Regions from separate parts of the Streptomyces sp. KMM 9044 genome, predicted to be linked through region 4. Evidence: riboswitches for the same ligand, from Rfam matches in the RefSeq annotation. Region 4 holds a riboswitch; each other region holds the start of a gene.

Region 1 (4,186 bases), 5.4 Mb from region 4:
CTCCCGCAGCCACTGAAGCGCCCGTACGGTGCCGCGTGTCCCCGGCACCACCACGAGGTCGGCGTCGGCCAGTTCCTCGGGCCGGTCCACGAAGCGGACCACGACGCCCGGTTCGGCGGCCAGCGCGTCCACGTCCGTGAAGTTGGACATCAGCGGCACCGCGCACACGGCGACCCGCAGCACGTCCTCGCCGACCGGCGCGGCGACCGCGGACTCCCGCACGGCGCCCCGCAGGGACACCGCCAGTCCGTCCTCCTCGTCGATACCGAGCCCGTGGCGGAAGGGCAGCACGCCGTACGTGTGCCGCCCGGTGAGACCGTGCAGCATGTCCAGGCCCGGCTCGAGGAGCGACACATCGCCCCGGAACTTGTTCACCAGGAACCCGGCGACCAGTTCCTGGTCCTCGGGGGACAGCAGCGCGACGGTGCCGAAGAAGGAGGCGAAGACGCCGCCGCGGTCGATGTCGCCGACGACGAGGACGGGGAGCCCGGCGTTCCTGGCGATCCCCATGTTGACGATGTCGGTGCGCCGCAGGTTGATCTCGGCCGGGCTGCCGGCCCCTTCGCAGATCACCGCGTCATACGTGCCCCGCAACTGTGCGAGACAGTCCAGCACCGTGCCCAGGAGTTGCTGTTGCCGCCCGCCGTGGTAGCCGCGCGCGCTCAGCTCTCCGACCGCCCGGCCCAGCAGGACGACCTGGCTGCTCCGTTCCCCGCCGGGCTTGAGCAGCACCGGGTTCATCAGCGCGTGCGGCTCCACCCGGCAGGCCTGGGCCTGCATGGCCTGCGCCCGGCCGATCTCGGCGCCCTCCCGCGTCACGAACGAGTTCAGCGACATGTTCTGCGCCTTGAACGGCGCGACCTTGACGCCCTGCCGCACCAGCCACCGGCAGATCCCGGCGGTCACCACACTCTTGCCGGCGTCCGACGTCGTACCGGCGACCAGCAGGCCCCCACCGCTCATGACGTACGTCCCTTCCCGCGGCGCGCCGACCGCATCGCCGCTCGCACCGCGGGCCGCGCGACGGCGCCGGCACCGAGCGCCAGCCAGCCGACGCGGCGCGAGAGCCGTACCGCGCGGTCGATGTCCTCAACGGCCACGGCACGGCCGCCGCCGTTGAGGACGGGCCGGTGCTCGACCCGCCCGGCGTAGGACAGCGTCCCTCCGAGCCGCACGCCGAGCGCGCCCGCGAAGGACGCCTCCACGGGCCCGGCGTTGGGACTCGGATGCGTGGCGGCATCCGCGCGCCAGGCCCGCACCGCGCCCCGCGGGTCCGGCCCGGCGGCCGAGGCGAGGACGGCGGTCAGCCGCGCCCCGGGCCACCCGGCGACGTCGTCGAGGCGCGCGGAGGCCCAGCCGTAGCGCAGGTGGCGGGGGGACTTGTGGCCGACCATGGCGTCCAGGGTGTTGACGGCCCGGAACCCGAGCAGCCCCGGCACACCGGCGAAGGCCCCCCACACCAGGGCGCCCACCACGGCGTCGGAGGTGTTCTCGGCGACGGACTCCACGACCGCGCGGGCGATCCCGTCGGCGTCCAGTGCCTGCGGGTCCCGCCCGCACAGGTGCGGCAGCCGCGCCCGTGCCGCGGCGATGCCCTCGGCGGTCCCGGACTCCAGGGCGCGCCCGATGGCTCGGGCCTCCCGGGCCAGCGACGTCCCTCCGACGACGGCCCAGGTGGCCGCGCCGGTCAGGGCGACGGAGGCGGCGGGGGAGGACCGCACACAGCGGGCGGCCAGGCTCCCCAGAGCGACGGCCCCGCCGACGCAGATGGCGGTGTGCAGCGCGCCCCGGCCCCGGTCGTCCCGCCACAGCATGTGTTCCACGGCAGCCGCGGCCCGCCCGAAAGCGGCGACCGGATGCCCTCGGCGGGGATCGCCGAGGAGCAGGTCGCCGAGGAGGCCGGCAGCGGCGCCGTACGCGAACGCGCGATCGGCACCCATGGGTTCAGCCGGTGAGGGATCCGGTGGGGGCGGTCGCCCCGGGCGGGGGCGGGGCGTCGTTGGTCGACCTCGACAGGCAGCCGGGCATGACGATATGTCCTCACTCAGGGTGTCCACGCCCTGGTTCGACGAGACCGGCGGCGAGAGTTCCTGGCTCCCGGGGTGGTTCACCCCGGTGACAGTGGCGGGACCGCGCCGGAATCGCACCGGCTTCCTCTCCTGCCGCCCGTAGTGGCTTCGGCAGTCCACCATGGTCCGGAAGAACCGTCAACTTGCCGTTGACCTGCGAGGCTGAAGTGTGCTGAGGCCCACAGAGGGGTTCGGGAGGGTGAACCCCGAAGGCGGCACGGGCACGGTGAACGGGCGGTACGGAGGCAACGCGCCCCGCACCGCCCGTCGCGCGGCCGTCAGGCCATGATCAGGTGGATCCCGTACGCCACCGCCGCCGCGCACGCCGCGAAGCAGGCGTAGGCACCGGTGACCGCGAGGGCCGCGGACCCGCCCTGGGCGGCGGCCCGTTCACGGCGGGACAGGCCGGTGATGCCCAAGGTGAACAGGGCCACCAGCGCCACGGTGACCACGAGGCTGACGCCGAAGACGGAACCGAGGGCGGCCCAGTCGATCTTCATGGTGCTCTTCTTCCTTCGCGTCCTGCTGTGGGGGTCAGACCGTGGTCTTGGCCGGAGGGGCCGTCGGGTCGGCGGGGGCCGGGACGGTGGCCGAGAGTTCGTCGCTCACGTGGCCCGCCGGCGGGATGGCCACCGCGGCCATGGCCGCGGTCACGACGCCGCTCTGTTCCTCGTCGGTCTCGTTCACGTTGGTGTGGTCGATGACCTCGCGCCGGGAGATCTTCCAGATCGCCGCGCTGGAGCCGACCAGGAAGACGGCGACGAGGGCGGTGCCCCAGCCGCCGAAGCCGCAGACCCACTCCGCGATCGCCGCGACCAGGGCCGCCGCAGGCAGCGTCAGGCCCCAGGCGACGAACATCCGGGTGGCCGTCGACCAGCGGACCACGCCGCCCTTGCGGCCCAGGCCCGCACCCATCACCGAACCCGAGACCGAGTGCGTGGTGGACAGGGAGAAACCGAGGTGGGAGGAGGCCAGGATGACCGTCGCGGCGCTGGTCTGGGCGGCGAAGCCCTGCTGCGGCTGGAGGTCGGTCAGGCCCTTGCCCATGGTGCGGATGATGCGCCAGCCGCCGAGGTAGGTGCCGAGCGCGATGGCGATGCCCGCGGAGAGGATGACCCACATCGGCGGGTCGGAGTCCGGGGCGAGGGTGCCGCCGGTGACCAGGGCCAGGGTGATGATGCCCATCGTCTTCTGGGCGTCGTTGGTGCCGTGGGCCAGGGAGACCAGGCCGGCGGAGGCGATCTGTCCGGCCCGGTACCCCTTCTCGGAGGCCTTGCTGTCGGCCGATTTGCGGCCCATGCGGTAGGTCAGCCGGGTCGCGAACATCGCGGCCAGGCCGGCGACCAGCGGCGCGGCGATCGCGGGGATCAGTACCTTGGTGACCAGGACGTCGCCGTGCACGGCGCCGAAGCCCGCCGAGGCGACGGTGGCGCCGATCAGGCCGCCCATCAGGGCGTGCGAGGAACTGGACGGCAGACCGACCAGCCAGGTCAGGAGGTTCCAGAGGATCGCGCCGACCAGTGCGGCGAAGATGACCTCGGGACGGATGCCGGCCTCGTCGACGAGGCCCTTGGAGATCGTGTTGGCGACCTCCACGGAGAGGAAGGCGCCCACCAGGTTGAGCACGGCGGACATGGCCACCGCAACCTTGGGCTTGAGAGCACCGGTCGAAATGGTCGTCGCCATCGCGTTCGCGGTGTCGTGGAAACCGTTCGTGAAATCAAACGCGAGTGCGGTTACTACCACAATCGCGAGGATCAGCGAGAAGCTTTCCATTTACCCAGGCAATCGTTCGAAGTCATTGGCGCGTTGAACGTAAGTAACCTGAATGAACGGAAGATGAACTGGGATGGGCGTCGGAGTGACCGTGGTGAAGCCGGATGCTCCACGGTCGGCCGGAAGCGGCTGCGGACGGTCGGCCGGAAGCGGGTGGGCACGGCCGGGAGCCGAAGGCACGCCGTTGAAGAGATTTCGGTCACCCGGCAGGATCACGGCATGGCTGAGCAACAGGTCGACCGGCGGGACACGAAGAAGCGGTGGGAGCGGCCGGCGAGCGACGAGGAGGCCCGCGCCTGGACCGCCCTCGTCGGGGCGGCCCGCCGAACCGCCGCGGACGG
Region 2 (4,186 bases), 6.4 Mb from region 4:
GCAACTCTCGTACGCAGATGGCGCTCATCCGGGACCGGATCGAGCAGGCCTCCGACGAGCGCAGGAACACCGCGTCCGTCACCTCCCGCTGACCGCCGACCGATCCGGAAAGGACCGTCGATGCACCACGCACTCATCGTGGCCCGTATGGCGCCCGGCTCGGCGTCACAGATCGCCGATGTGTTCGCCGCCTCCGACCGGGGTGAACTGCCTGGCCTGATCGGGGTGAGCGGACGCCGGCTCTTCCAGTTCGGCGACGACGTGTATCTGCACCTCATCGAGTCCGAGCGGGACCCGGCGCCCGCCATCGCGAAGGTGGCCGGACACCCCGAGTTCCGCGGCATCAGCGAACAGCTGGAGGCGTACGTCAGCCCGTACAACCCCCGGACCTGGCGCAGCCCCAAGGACGCCATGGCGCAGTGCTTCTACCACTGGGAGCGCGGCGCCGGCTCCTGAGCGGCCGGCCCGGAACGCCCCGAGGCCGCTGGTCCCGTGCGTGTCGCGGGACCGGCGGCCTCGGGGCTGGACCCGGCCGGTGCGGTACGGATCAGCCGGGGACGGTGCACTCGAAGGCGTGCGGGCAGGCGTTGACCGGCCGGACCTCGCCGATGACCAGGCCCGCCTCGGTCAGCCGGCCGGTCATGCTCTGCCGGGTGTGCTTGGCACCGCCGACGGTGAGGAGCAGCAGGTCCATGGCCGTGGTGAACCGCATCGGCGGGGTGTCGTCGACGAGGTTGTCGATGACGACGGCGCGCGCTCCGGGCCGCGCGGATGCCGGCCAGGACCCGGCGGGTGCTGTCGTCGTGCCCGCTCCAGAACGTTCTTGATGAGGCAGAGGTCCGCCCGTACGGGGACGTCCTGGCGGCGGTCCCCGGCGATGAGCCGGGCCCGGCCGGCCGGCGCGCCGTCCTCCCACAGCCGGGGGCCGGCGCCATCCGTCGCCTCGCTTCTTCTGTTGTGCCGTGGCGAGGGAGGGCGGGAGCTGGGGGCGGGGTGGTGAGGGACGGGTCGGTGGTGCGGCGGGGAGTTCAGCACAGTCCGGCGGGCTCAAAGAGCGTGCAGGTGTTGCCGGTGACCGGGGTGTCGCGGACGGTGTTGCGCTCGTTGGCCGCGCCCACGAAGTTCTTGAAGGCCACGACACCGCCGGACAGCGGGAAGGTGCCCTTGTTGTTCTCGGCCCGCTTCCAGGCCACGAGGGTGTCCTCGGCGCGCGCGACGGCCCGGCGGCCGGCCTCGGGCAGGGCCCGGCCGTCGAGCCGGACGACGCCGGCGGATGGCGTGAGGACGCCGGCCAGCAGGCGCAGCAGTGTCGACTTGCCGGAGCCGTATTGGTCTCCAGGAAACGGATCTTCGCCTCGGCGGTTTCCGCGGTCCGGGACCTGCGGGTGAGGTCGCCGAGGACGATGACGTCGGGGCCGCGGTCGGCGACGGTCTCCCGGTTGATCTGCGGCCACTCGTCGTGGGTGTCGGAGAAGGCCGTTCTCGGCACCGGTCGCGCGGGTGATGGCACCGGGGGCGCCGCAGCAGCCTGCCAGGTAGGGCGACTGCGAGTTGGCGAGCCGGTACATGAGGGAGGTGCCGGAAGCGTCCAGGCCGTCGGTGGCCTTGCGTACCCGCTCCTTCAGTTCCGCGACCAGCTTGTCACCGTGTTCCTCGATGCCGAACACGCACGCAGGGTCGCGTATTTCGGCGTAGACGGTGTCGAGGGCGAGCGGCTCACTGCGGGAGCCGTCACCACCGCTGTCGTTGCCCTTTCCGGCGGCGCAGTCGGCTGGTGAGACATACGTGGGTACGCCCAGTTCCCCGAACTGCTCACGGGTGGCGACGCCGCCTCTGCCGAGTGTGGAGACGAAGGAGGCGGTGACGAAGTCGGGTTCGGTTCCAGCATCTTCTCGAAGGACGGACCGTTGTCCGCCAGGCGGGGCACCGACGCGTCGGCCTTCTCGAGGTCCTTCATCACCGGGTCGGTCCAGGTGGCGGTGCCGGCCATGCGTTCGGCGAGGCCGGGGGCGAGCAGGATCTCGGTGGTGCCCTGGTTGAGGGAGAGGACCCGTTGGTGTACGGACTTCACTGTGACCTGGTGTCCGCAGTTGTCGAGGGCGAGCGGGTGGACGGACGCGGCGGGCTTGTCCGGGCCCTTGCCGGCGCCGTCGTCTCCGGGGTCACCATCACAGGCGGTGAGCAGCAGGGCGGGAGCGATGAGAAGGGCTTGCGGCACGGCAGCGGGGAGAGCACGGGGCACGGGGACGCCTTGCCTGTCGGGACTCGCACGCGGAGCCTGGCCTGCGGAGGACCCCGCCGCCCATGGCGGCCTGGTGCCAGCAGGTCTTCGGACTCGGGTTCGCCCGGACGGAGCGCCTTCCCGGGGCAGTGCGCGTCGTTCTTCCGGCCGGCCGCCCCAGTGGCGTCATGAATGCTCCGCCCGTCCCCCCTCACCGCTGCGCGTCAGTTCCGGATTTCCACCGGATTCCCTGGCCTCGGATGTGGCACGACTGGCTCGGAAGCGTACCAAGATCGGCCGGGCGGCCTGGACGGAGCGTATGGGGTTGCCCTGTCCGGTGCCGTCGGTGGCGGACCGGTCGGACATGGGACTGCTCAGAGGGTTCGGACGCGTACGCTGCAGCTGTCCTCACGGGTGGACGGACGCCTCCCGCCGAGCCGCGCCGGTGTGGACACCGGCATTCTGGCCCCGAACGGACCGCGACCTGCGTCGGCGCCGGCCACGGCGCGTTCCGTGCAGGCCGTCGCGGGGAGCACCCGTGCGACGGCCTGCCGTGCGCGTTCCCCTTCGGCGCGCGGCCCCCGGAGGGTCAACGGCGGCGCAGCGAGGGGTCGAGCAGCGCGGGCGGGGTGTCGTTCTTCTCGTGCGCGGCCAGGTCGGTGCCGGGGGTGACCACGGCGTCGATCGCGTCCAGCACGTCGGCGGGGAGCACGGTGCCGACGGCGGCAAGTTGCGAGCGCAGGTGGTCCAGTGTGCGAGGGCCGATCAGCGCGCTGGTCACAGCGGGGTGCGCGGTCACGAATCCGAGCGCCAGCTGAATCATGGTCAGGCCGGCCTCATCGGCGATCCTGGCGAGTCGCTCGACGGCGTCGAGCCTGGCCCGGTTGGAGGGGACGGCGGTGTCGAAGCGCTGCGGCATGAACGTGGAGCGGTTGGTGGTGACGTCCCGGCCCTCGCGGACCACACCCGAGAGCCAGCCGGAGGCCAACGGGCTCCACACCAGTACGCCGAGGCCGTACTCCTCGGTCACGGGCAGCACGTGGGTCTCGATCCCGCGCTGCAGGATCGAGTAACTGGGCTGTTCGGTGACGTAGCGGCTCAGGCGATGGTCACGGGCGGCCCACTGGGCCTGCACGATCCGGTGCGCCGGGAAGGTCGAGGAGCCGAAGTAGCGGATCTTTCCGGCGCGCTGCAGATCGGTCAGCGCCGACAGGGTCTCCTCGTCACTGGTGTGCGGGTCCCATCGGTGGATCTGGTAGAGGTCGACGTGGTCGACGCCGAGGCGGCGCAGGCTGTCCTCAAGGGCGGTGACCAGCCAGCGGCGCGAACTGCCCTGATGATTTCGCTCGTCCCCCATGGGCATCGTCGCCTTCGTGGCCAGCACGATGTCGTCACGACGCCCGGCGACGGCCCTGCCCACCATCTCCTCCGACTCGCCGCCGCTGTACGCGTCGGCGGTGTCGACGAGATTGATCCCTGCCTCCAGGGCGGCGTCGACGACGGCGGTGACCTCGTCCTGAGTGGTGCGTCCGATCCTGCCGAAGTTCATCGCGCCGAGCGCGAGGGAGCTGACCTGCACGCCGGTGCGGCCCAAGGTGCGGTATTGCATGGCCGTGTTCCTCCATAGGGAGTGGGGTGTTGTGGTAGGGCGCGGCGTGGCCTGGTTGCCGGACGTCCACTCCGACACCACGAAAAAGCGGAACGCCGCTCCGGAAATAATACGGAGCAGCGTTCCGCTTTACAAGTGCGACAGTGGTACGGCGACCGCGGCCGAAAGGACGGCAGCCGCCGTCTTCGTCACGGCGGGTACGGACGCGCCGGTGCGCCGTCGCGGCCGGGGCCGGTGGTGCGCTCCCGCACCGGATCGGCCGTCCGGCGGCGGTGGAGAACCGTCACGTGTCCTTGAGGGCGACCGCGAGGTCGGCCAAGTGGGCCCACACCGGACCGAGGGTGAGCAGCCCGTTG
Region 3 (4,186 bases), 960 kb from region 4:
GGGCCAGCATCACGACCGCCGGACCGGTACGTACCCCGGACGGTGTGAGCAGCGCCGCGTCGTCGGCCCAGCGCAGGGCGAGGTCCACGTCGTGGGTGGCCATGACGACCGTGGTGCCCCGCTCACGCAGTCCGGCGAGGGTGGCGAGCAGCCGTTCCTGACCGTCCGGGTCGAGGCCCGCGGTGGGCTCGTCCAGGATCAGGACACGGGGCCGCATCGCCACCGCCCCCGCGATCGCGGCCCGCTTGCGCTGCCCGTAGGACAGCAGATGGGTGGGCCGCTCGGCGAGCGCGGTGATGTCGAGTGCCGCCAGCGCCTGTGCGACCCGCGCCCGCACCTCCGTGTCGGACAGCCCGAGGTTCAGCGGCCCGAACGACACGTCCTGCCCCACGGACGCCGCGAACAACTGGTCGTCGGGGTCCTGCACCACCAGCTGCACCGTCGTCCGCAACCGCGTCAGTCCCTTGCGGTCGTACCGCACGGGCCGGCCCTCCACCGTCAACTCACCGCCGCTCGGCCGCAGTCCACCGCTCAGCAGCCGCATCAACGTGGTCTTGCCACTGCCGTTGCGGCCCAGCAACGCGAGTGCGCGCCCCTGACGCACCTCGAAGTCGAGGCCGCTCAGTACGGCCGGGCCGTCCTCGTAGGCGAAGGACGCGTCCCGCAGGGCGACCAGCGCGGGACCTTTCGGTGCGGGATCGCTCATGACATGCGGCTTTCCAGGAGAAGGGTGACGGTGGCCAGCGTCACGAGCAGCAGCACGCTCACGGCCGTGAACCGTACGGAGATCCGCGCCTCGGGCACCAGGACGCGCAGCGTGCCGTCGTAACCGCGCCCGGCGAGCCCCGCCTGCAGTCGCGCCGCCCGGTCGAAGGACCGGACGAACGCCGTCGCGCCGAGCCCGCCCAGCGAACGCCACGACGCCGCCCGGGCGGTGTGCCCCAGCCGGGCCGCCTGCGCCTGACCGACCCGGCGCACGGAGTCGAGCAGCAGGAAGCTCATGCGGTACGTCACCAGGGCCACGTCCACCAGGGGTGCGGGCACCCCGGCCCGTACCAGGCGCGGCAGCAGGTCCGACATCGGCGTGGTGAACGCGAACAGCAGCACCCCGAGGGACGCCGCCGAGGTGCGCAGCAGCAACTCGCCTGCACGCAGCGGCCCTTCGGGGGCCGGTGACACCCACCCGTCCGGTCCGCCCACCTGCACGAGCAGCGTGAGCGTCCCGGTGACGCAGAAGCCCAGCGGTACCCGGTAGGCACGCCACAGCCGCCGGCCCGGCACCCCCGCCGGGCCCAGCAGCACCGCGAGCGCGGTCACCAGCACCAGAGCCGCGCCCGGCCATGGAGGCAGGGAGACCGCGAGCACGGTGAGCCCCAGTCCGAGCACGGCCTTGTCCACCGGATGACGGCGGCGCCAGCGACTGCTGTGCGCCGCCACGTCGATCGGCAGCACGCGCGATCAGGCCCGGGGCCCGGGGGAGACCGCTTCACCGGAGCCGGAGCCGGAGCCGGTGCCGGTGCCGGTGCCGGAGCCCGGTCCGGTGCCGGCCGCCGACTGCTGCTCCCGTGCCCGCTCCGCACCCTGCCGCCGCCCGCGCCGCACCCCGAAGCAGTACGCCAGGACCCCCGCGCCGCCGGCGGCCTGGAGGGCGAACAGCCCCGACTCGATCTCACCGGACGGGGGTTCGTACAGCGGCGAGAACCACGGCTCGTAGTCGGGTTCGATCTCGGTGATCGCGGTCTGAGCCTCACCGTCCGCACCGGCGAACGGCTCCTCCTTGTGGTCGCCGAGCCCGAGCGCCAGCGGCAGCACCGCGAGCGCGGCCACGGCGAGCAGCAGCAGCGAGTTGATCTTCGCGTTCCTGGTCATCGCGCCACCTCCGATTCCGTACCCGCCGTCGCCGACGAGGCAGGCCTGTTGCGGGCGGCTTTGGCCACCAGCACGCCGAGACGGGTCAGTTCACCCCTGCTGGACTGCACCAGCAGGCGCATCACCAGCACGGTCAGCAGCCCCTCGCTCACCGCGAGCGGGAGCTGCGTGACGGCGAAGATGGAGCCGAACTTCCCGAGCGCGCCCAGGAACCCGCTCCCCGGATCGGGGAAGGCGAGCGCCAGTTGCGCGCTGGTGACGCAGTACGTGGACAGGTCGGCGACGAACGCGCCGCAGAACACCGCCGCCATCAGCGGCGCCCCGTACCGCCGGGCCAGCCGGTACACGCCGTACCCCGCCCACGGCCCGACCACCGCCATGGAGAAGACGTTGGCGCCCAGCGTGGTCAGCCCGCCATGGGCGAGCAACAGGGCCTGGAACAGCAGGGTGATGGTGCCCAGCACCGCCATGACCGGCGGCCGGAACAGGATGGCGCCCAGCCCGGTGCCGGTGGGATGGGAACAACTCCCGGTAACCGAGGGGAGTTTCAGCGCGGACAGAACGAAGGTGAACGCTCCCGAGGCGCCGAGCAACAGCGTGCTCTCGGGATGTTCCCTGACGTCACGGATGAGTGACCGGGCGCCGTGGACGACGAACGGCGTCGCCGCGGCACCCCAGGCGACCGCGTGCGCCGGTGGCAGAAAACCTTCGGCAATATGCATGACTCAGCAGACCCTCTCCAGCACCTCGTGGATGGTTGACGCGCCTTGGCCGGTCTCCTGGCTGACGGGTACCACCGCCCGAACTCCGCCTTCCCGGGTCCCAGGGGGACCCAGTGGCTGCCCGTCGGTCCTGTCGGGGACAGGACCAGGGGCCGGAGCCGGACTTCCCGATCACAGTGGCGAGGGCCGCACCGGTATCGCACCGGATTTCCCGTTCACCAAGGCGTGGCGACAGTAGACCGGCTCCGGCCCGGTGACAAGCAGGTGCCGCGGCGCGCGGACGGCGCTGCACAGCTCGCACCCCGGCGCACACCTGCGGCCTTGACACCCGACGCACGCCGATGACAAGGGCGGCACCCCGGCGCCGCTGTTCCCCGAAACGTCGGCATGAGGGGCCGGGGCCCTGGGCAGAACCTTGCTGCAATTAATATGCAACAACGAATTCCAGTCAGCAGAGGTGTGAGGTTCGATGACGACCCGACGAATACGGCGTACCACCGGCACGGCGACCACGGCCGCCGCGCTCGCGCTGGCCGCCGCCTGCTCGGCGCCGACCGGCGGCTCGGACGCCGGTGTGCACGGCGGCGGGTCCGCCGAGTCCGTGGTGATCGGCGTTCCCTCCGAACCCGACACCCTCAGCCCCCTGCTCGGCTACGGCAAGGACGGCAACTCCAAGATCTTCGACGGGCTGCTGGCCCGGGACGCAGACCTGGAACTCGAGCCCGCCCTGGCGAAGGCCCTGCCCGAGATCGGCGACGACGGCCGCACCTACACCTACACCCTGCGCTCCGGCGTGACGTTCAGCGACGGCGAACCCCTCACCGCCGAGGACGTCGTCCACACGTACGAAACGGTGCTCGACGACAAGACCAACAACACCGCCAAGAGCGAACTGGACGCCGTCGAGAAGGTCCGCGCGGGCGGCGACGACAAGGTCGTCTTCACCCTCAAGTACCCGTACGCGGCCTTCGCCGCCCGCACCGTCCTGCCCATCGTCCCCGAGCACATCACCGCCGGGCAGGATCCCAACACCGGCGCCTTCAACACCGAGCCGGTCGGCACCGGACCGTACGTCCTCACCGGCTGGAGCAAGGGCGAGAAGCTCACCTTCAAGGCGAACCCGGACTACTGGGGCGGCGCCCCGAAGGTGAAAAAGCTCACCATGGCGGTCATCGCCGACGACGACGTCCGCGCCACCCGCCTGCGCTCCGGCGACCTCGACGGCGCGACCCTCCCGCCCAACCTCGCCGCCACCTTCAAGAACGACGACGGCCTCAAGACCCACCAGGCCACCTCCTACGACTTCCGTGCCGTCACTCTCCCCACCGCGAACGAGGTCACCGGCGACACCGCGATCCGCCGCGCCCTCGACCTCGCCGTGGACCGCGAGGCCATGGTCGACAAGATCCTCGACGGAGCCGGCCGCCCCGCCTACGGCCCGCTGCCCCTGGACGACCCCTGGTACACCAAGGACGTCGAACGCCCCCAGGACCTCGACGAGGCCCGCAGCATCCTCGACGAGGCCGGCTGGAAGACCGGCGGGGACGGCGAGGAAGGCATCCGCGCCAAGGACGGCGTCCGGGCCGGCTTCACTC
Region 4 (4,186 bases):
GTGAGTACCGCCGCGATCGCCACCCCGGACAGGACCAGACGCGTCGAGGTGATGCGCCCGCCGGTGCGGGCGGTGGAGTAGACGAGCAGCAGTGCGCCGAGGGCACCGGCGAAGGCGGCGGCGGACAGGGAGAGGGGACCGACGACGCTGACGCCGAAGACGATGACCGCGACCGCGCCGAGGGACGCCCCGGAGGAGACCCCGAGCAGGTAGGGCTCGGCGAGCGGGTTGCGTACCAGCGCCTGCAGGGCGGCGCCCACCACCGCGAGGCCGGCGCCGGTCACGGCTCCGAGCAGGACGCGTGGCGCCCGTACGTCCAGCACGATGGTCTCCCGTGCACCGGACCAGGCCGGCTGCGTCCAGTCGGCGCCCAGCGCGTGCGTCACGATGCCCCAGACCTGGCCGGGCGGTACCTGGACCGAGCCGATGGCCAGGCCCGCCGTGGCGGAGGCCACGAGCAGAACGGCCAGCACGAGCAGGATGCCGGCCGTGGCCGTGCGGCCCTTTTCCCGCCCCTCCGTCGAAACCGGCCCCACGGATGGTCCGGTGACGGTGCGCGTCATCGGAAACTCTGGGGATGCAGCCCGCGGGCCAGGTCCCCGACCGCGTACGCCGACCGGATACCGATCAGGGTCGCGGTCAGTGGGAGGACGACGAACCGCTTGTTCCTGACGGCGGGTACGTCGGCGAGGGCGGGTTGGGAGAGCAGGAACTTCTTCTTCTGCTCGACGCCGCCTGCGCCGGCGTAGTCGTAGATGGCGATCACCTCGGGCCTGCGCTCGACAACCTGTTCCCAGGAGACGTCACCGAAGACCTCGTCGAGGTCGGCGAACACGTTCTTCCCGCCGGCCAGCCGGATCAGCTCGGTGCCCAGGCCCTTGCCGCCCGCGGTGAAGGCGCTCTTGTCGCCGCTGTCGTAGACGAAGACCGGTACCTCCGGCTCCCCCTCGACGGCGGACGCGGCCTCGCCGACCCTGCCCCGGAGGTCGGCGACCAGTTCGTCGGCACGGTCGGACACGTCGAAGATCCGGCCTATGGTGCGGACCTCGGCGTAGGTGTCCTCCATCGTCAGCTGCTTCCCGCCGCAGTACTCACGGTTGAGGTACGTGTCGATGCCGGCATCGGCGAACGCCTTGCGGGAGCGGCCCTCGTTCTCGGCGAAGGCGCTGCCGTAGCCGCCGTAGACGAAGTCGGGTTCGGCGTCGAGGATCCTCTCGAACGACGGTTCCCTCTGGGCGAGTTCCGGTACCGTCTCGAAGTCCTTCCTCAGCTCCGGCAGTACGGCCGAGTCGGGGAAGGCGGTGCCCACCATGTGGTCCTCCAGACCGAGGGCGAGCATCAGTTCCGCGGGGTGCTGGTGGATGGTGACCACCCGGGACGGCGGTGTGCCGTACGTCGTCCTCACACCGCAGTTGTCGATGGTGACGGGAAAGCCTCCGGGCACGGTCGAGGTGGCCTTCGCGTGGCCGGCGCCGTCGTCGGACGAGCCGCAGCCGGCGGTCAGCAGGACCGCCGACAGTGCGACCGCCGCGGCCGTCGTGCGACGGCACTGGCGCTTTCGCGCAGGGGTGAGCAAGGGAAACACGTGAAGCCTCCTGGAGTCCGCGCTCCTTGGGACGGGCCCGCGACAGGCCAGTGTCCTGACTCCCGGATCGACGTTCCCCTCCGCCTTCCCGCGCGGCGCGCAGTGGCGTGTCGGAGGGGCGCTCCCCGGTCACAGTGGCGGGACCGTGCCGGATTCGCACCGGCTTCCTGTCTCCCGTCGCGGCGATGACCAGGTGATACTACGTTTCCCCGGGGCGAGGGCGAAAGGGCGTACGGGACCGGCCGTACACCCCTGCTGTCGTGCCGGTCCGCACCGTCGGGCCGTCACCGCGCCGCACCACCTTGGACGGGACGACCTCGCGGGCGAGCGGTTCCTTGGGGCGAGGGCGAAAGGGCGTACGGGACCGGCCGTACACCCCTGCTGTCGTGCCGGTCCGCACCGTCGGGCCGTCACCGCGCCGCACCACCTTGGACGGGACGACCTCGCGGGCGAGCGGTTCCTTGCCCGCGAGGTCCAGGATGAGGACGCAGCCCGGGGCCAGGCAGGCGCGCGGGGGTGCGCAGCACGCGTACGTCGTCGCCGGGATCCCCGTCGCCGTGGTGTCCGGCGCGACCGAGGACGGGACCGTCCGGCCGGGCCGCCCGTGACGGCACCGCACGCCCGCGAGGCGGAACGATGTTCCCGTCCGTGCACGAACACGACGGCCCGACGGGTGCCGCGCATCCCGCGCATCCGGCCCGGCCCTGTTCCGCGCGCACCGCGTACGCCCGGTCCGCCCGGCCGGTCCCCTCGGGGACGCGGGCGGGGGCCATCGTGGTGCGAGGGCCCGCGCGATGGAATGATGGCCGACGACAGGGCGACGGCGGAACGAGGAAGCCGGTGTGAATCCGGCGCGGTCCCGCCACTGTGATCGGCGAGCGAGACCCGCACATGACCACTGCCCGCACCAGGGCGGGAAGGCGCGGAGCGCGCATCGACCCGAGAGCCAGGAGACTCACGCGGTCGCCTCCTCGACGCGTCCCGGGGCGGATCTCCCCGGAGAGAGGAACGATGCCGCATGCCCGCCGAAGCGAGCACGGCCGGAACGACGTCCGTCGACGTCGCGACCCCGGGGCCCGCCCCGGCGCCCTGCAGAGTCGTCGTGTGCAGGGACTGCTGCTGTGGCAGCCCGAAGGTGATCGGTGTCGACCACACGGCGCAGACAGCGCGCCTGCGCGCGGAGGTACCTGTGCGGGTGTCCGAGTGCCTGGACGTGTGCGAACAGGCCAACGTCATCGTCGTCCAGCCCTCCGCGGCGGGCCGGGCCGCCGGCGCCCGGCCCGTCTGGCTCGGACTGGTCAACGACCCGGACGCCATCGAGGACATCGCCGCCTGGGCACGCGCCGGCGGACCCGGAACAGTGCCCCGGCCGGAGATCCTCGACCTGTACGCCATCACTCCACCGCGGCGGCGTACGGCTTCCTGAGACCACGCTCACCCATTCATCGACCCTGTGTCGGTACATCCGCCGGAAGGGAAGCGCCCCGACATGACCGAACATGCCCGGGCGGCTGCCGGGGCCGTCGCCGCGGCTCTCCGGGACGTGACGGCCCTCGGCGGGTTCTTCGCCGTGCACGTCGGTGGCCGGGACGAGGGCTGGCATCCGCTCGACCACTCCTATGCGAGGGGCTTCACCGACCTGGCCGAGGCCGTGGCGCACCGGCACCACACCCGCGAACCGCGGATCGGTGTGTCCATCGTCCACCTCGGACACGCGGCACGCCTGTGGTCCCCCGCCCTCGCTTGCGCACTGCTGCACGGCATCGTCCTGGACCTGACGGAGTTGCAGCGTGCCGACGACGGACCGGCCCTCCGTCTGCCCCGCCCTGCCGGCTGGTACACCGAGCGGTTGCCCGAACCCGTTCTCACCCTGAACGAGCAGGTGATGGGCCATCTGCGGGGGCTCGCGGCCGGACTCCGTGTCAGGATCGCTCCGCGTCTGCTGGACGGGAACGCCGCCTCCGCGCTCGTCGGGGCGTCCCACGCCCTGCTGGGGGCCCGCCCCGGGCTGCGCGAGCCGCTCACCGGCCTCACGGCCGAACTGCTGAGTACCGGACGGCTTGCGGGCACGGGAATGATCACCGGACCGGATCTCACGTTCCGACGCCGCAGTTGCTGCCTCTACTACCGTGCGCCGAACGGCTCCAAGTGCGGTGACTGCTGCCTGGCCGGCCGAGACGGACCGTGAGCAGCCAGGACGCCGCGCGGGCCCACCGGCCCCGCGCAGGAGAGTGTTCCGGTGAGGGGGGGGGAGACCCCGAACGGGGCAGGGCGGACTCCGGTGACGCCCGGCCTCCAGGCGTCCGCTGTTCCCTCCCCGTGACGCCCCGTTGACAGAAGTCGACGGAGATCACACAATCAGTGCTGTGACCACACACCGGTTCAACACGACGACGGGGCCTCTGCGCGTCCCGGACCGAATCGGTTGTGAACGCTCCGGTCGATAACCGGCTGCCTCCGAGCCGCAGGCTCGACGCACCCCGCCCCTGAATCCGGACCGTGCCTCCGTCTTCCCGGCGGACGCTCCGGACATCCTTGCGCCCGGCCGTCCCGGCAGTTTTCAGACCGTCCGCACCCCCCGTCCTCCGCGGACGCCGGACA

Evidence for each region. Region 4 has a riboswitch for cobalamin ahead of HUV60_RS02455 ((2Fe-2S) ferredoxin domain-containing protein). Riboswitches for the same ligand answer to the same signal wherever they lie in the genome.
Region 1: it holds a riboswitch for cobalamin, as region 4 does, so the genes downstream of both, HUV60_RS26630 (cobalamin biosynthesis protein) here and HUV60_RS02455 ((2Fe-2S) ferredoxin domain-containing protein) in region 4, are expected to answer to the same signal.
Region 2: it holds a riboswitch for cobalamin, as region 4 does, so the genes downstream of both, HUV60_RS31225 (ABC transporter substrate-binding protein) here and HUV60_RS02455 ((2Fe-2S) ferredoxin domain-containing protein) in region 4, are expected to answer to the same signal.
Region 3: it holds a riboswitch for cobalamin, as region 4 does, so the genes downstream of both, HUV60_RS06645 (energy-coupling factor ABC transporter permease) here and HUV60_RS02455 ((2Fe-2S) ferredoxin domain-containing protein) in region 4, are expected to answer to the same signal.

What each region holds. Positions count from the first base shown of each region.
Region 1 covers NZ_CP113910.1:5,902,809-5,906,994, forward strand. Annotated here, with positions in the region: gene HUV60_RS26625 (cobyric acid synthase) at 1-963, opposite strand, end outside; gene HUV60_RS26630 (cobalamin biosynthesis protein) at 960-1,940, opposite strand; cobalamin riboswitch at 2,063-2,205, opposite strand; gene HUV60_RS26635 (hypothetical protein) at 2,348-2,569, opposite strand; gene HUV60_RS26640 (inorganic phosphate transporter) at 2,604-3,845, opposite strand; gene HUV60_RS26645 (class II aldolase/adducin family protein) at 4,065-4,186, shown strand, end outside.
Region 2 covers NZ_CP113910.1:6,961,261-6,965,446, reverse strand. Annotated here, with positions in the region: gene HUV60_RS31240 (SRPBCC family protein) at 1-92, shown strand, start outside; gene HUV60_RS31235 (TcmI family type II polyketide cyclase) at 121-456, shown strand; partial or broken gene HUV60_RS31230 (methyltransferase) at 548-936, opposite strand; gene HUV60_RS34140 (hypothetical protein) at 1,029-1,295, opposite strand; partial or broken gene HUV60_RS31225 (ABC transporter substrate-binding protein) at 1,313-2,242, opposite strand; cobalamin riboswitch at 2,304-2,512, opposite strand; gene HUV60_RS31220 (aldo/keto reductase) at 2,811-3,830, opposite strand; gene HUV60_RS31215 (hypothetical protein) at 4,114-4,186, opposite strand, start outside.
Region 3 covers NZ_CP113910.1:1,475,964-1,480,149, reverse strand. Annotated here, with positions in the region: gene HUV60_RS06660 (energy-coupling factor ABC transporter ATP-binding protein) at 1-706, opposite strand, end outside; gene cbiQ (cobalt ECF transporter T component CbiQ) at 703-1,452, opposite strand; gene HUV60_RS06650 (energy-coupling factor ABC transporter substrate-binding protein) at 1,459-1,869, opposite strand; gene HUV60_RS06645 (energy-coupling factor ABC transporter permease) at 1,866-2,591, opposite strand; cobalamin riboswitch at 2,622-2,829, opposite strand; gene HUV60_RS06640 (ABC transporter substrate-binding protein) at 3,061-4,186, shown strand, end outside.
Region 4 covers NZ_CP113910.1:520,098-524,283, reverse strand. Annotated here, with positions in the region: gene HUV60_RS02470 (FecCD family ABC transporter permease) at 1-563, opposite strand, end outside; gene HUV60_RS02465 (ABC transporter substrate-binding protein) at 560-1,585, opposite strand; cobalamin riboswitch at 1,614-1,794, opposite strand; gene HUV60_RS02460 (hypothetical protein) at 1,785-2,204, opposite strand; cobalamin riboswitch at 2,378-2,558, shown strand; gene HUV60_RS02455 ((2Fe-2S) ferredoxin domain-containing protein) at 2,604-3,011, shown strand; gene HUV60_RS02450 ((2Fe-2S)-binding protein) at 3,075-3,773, shown strand.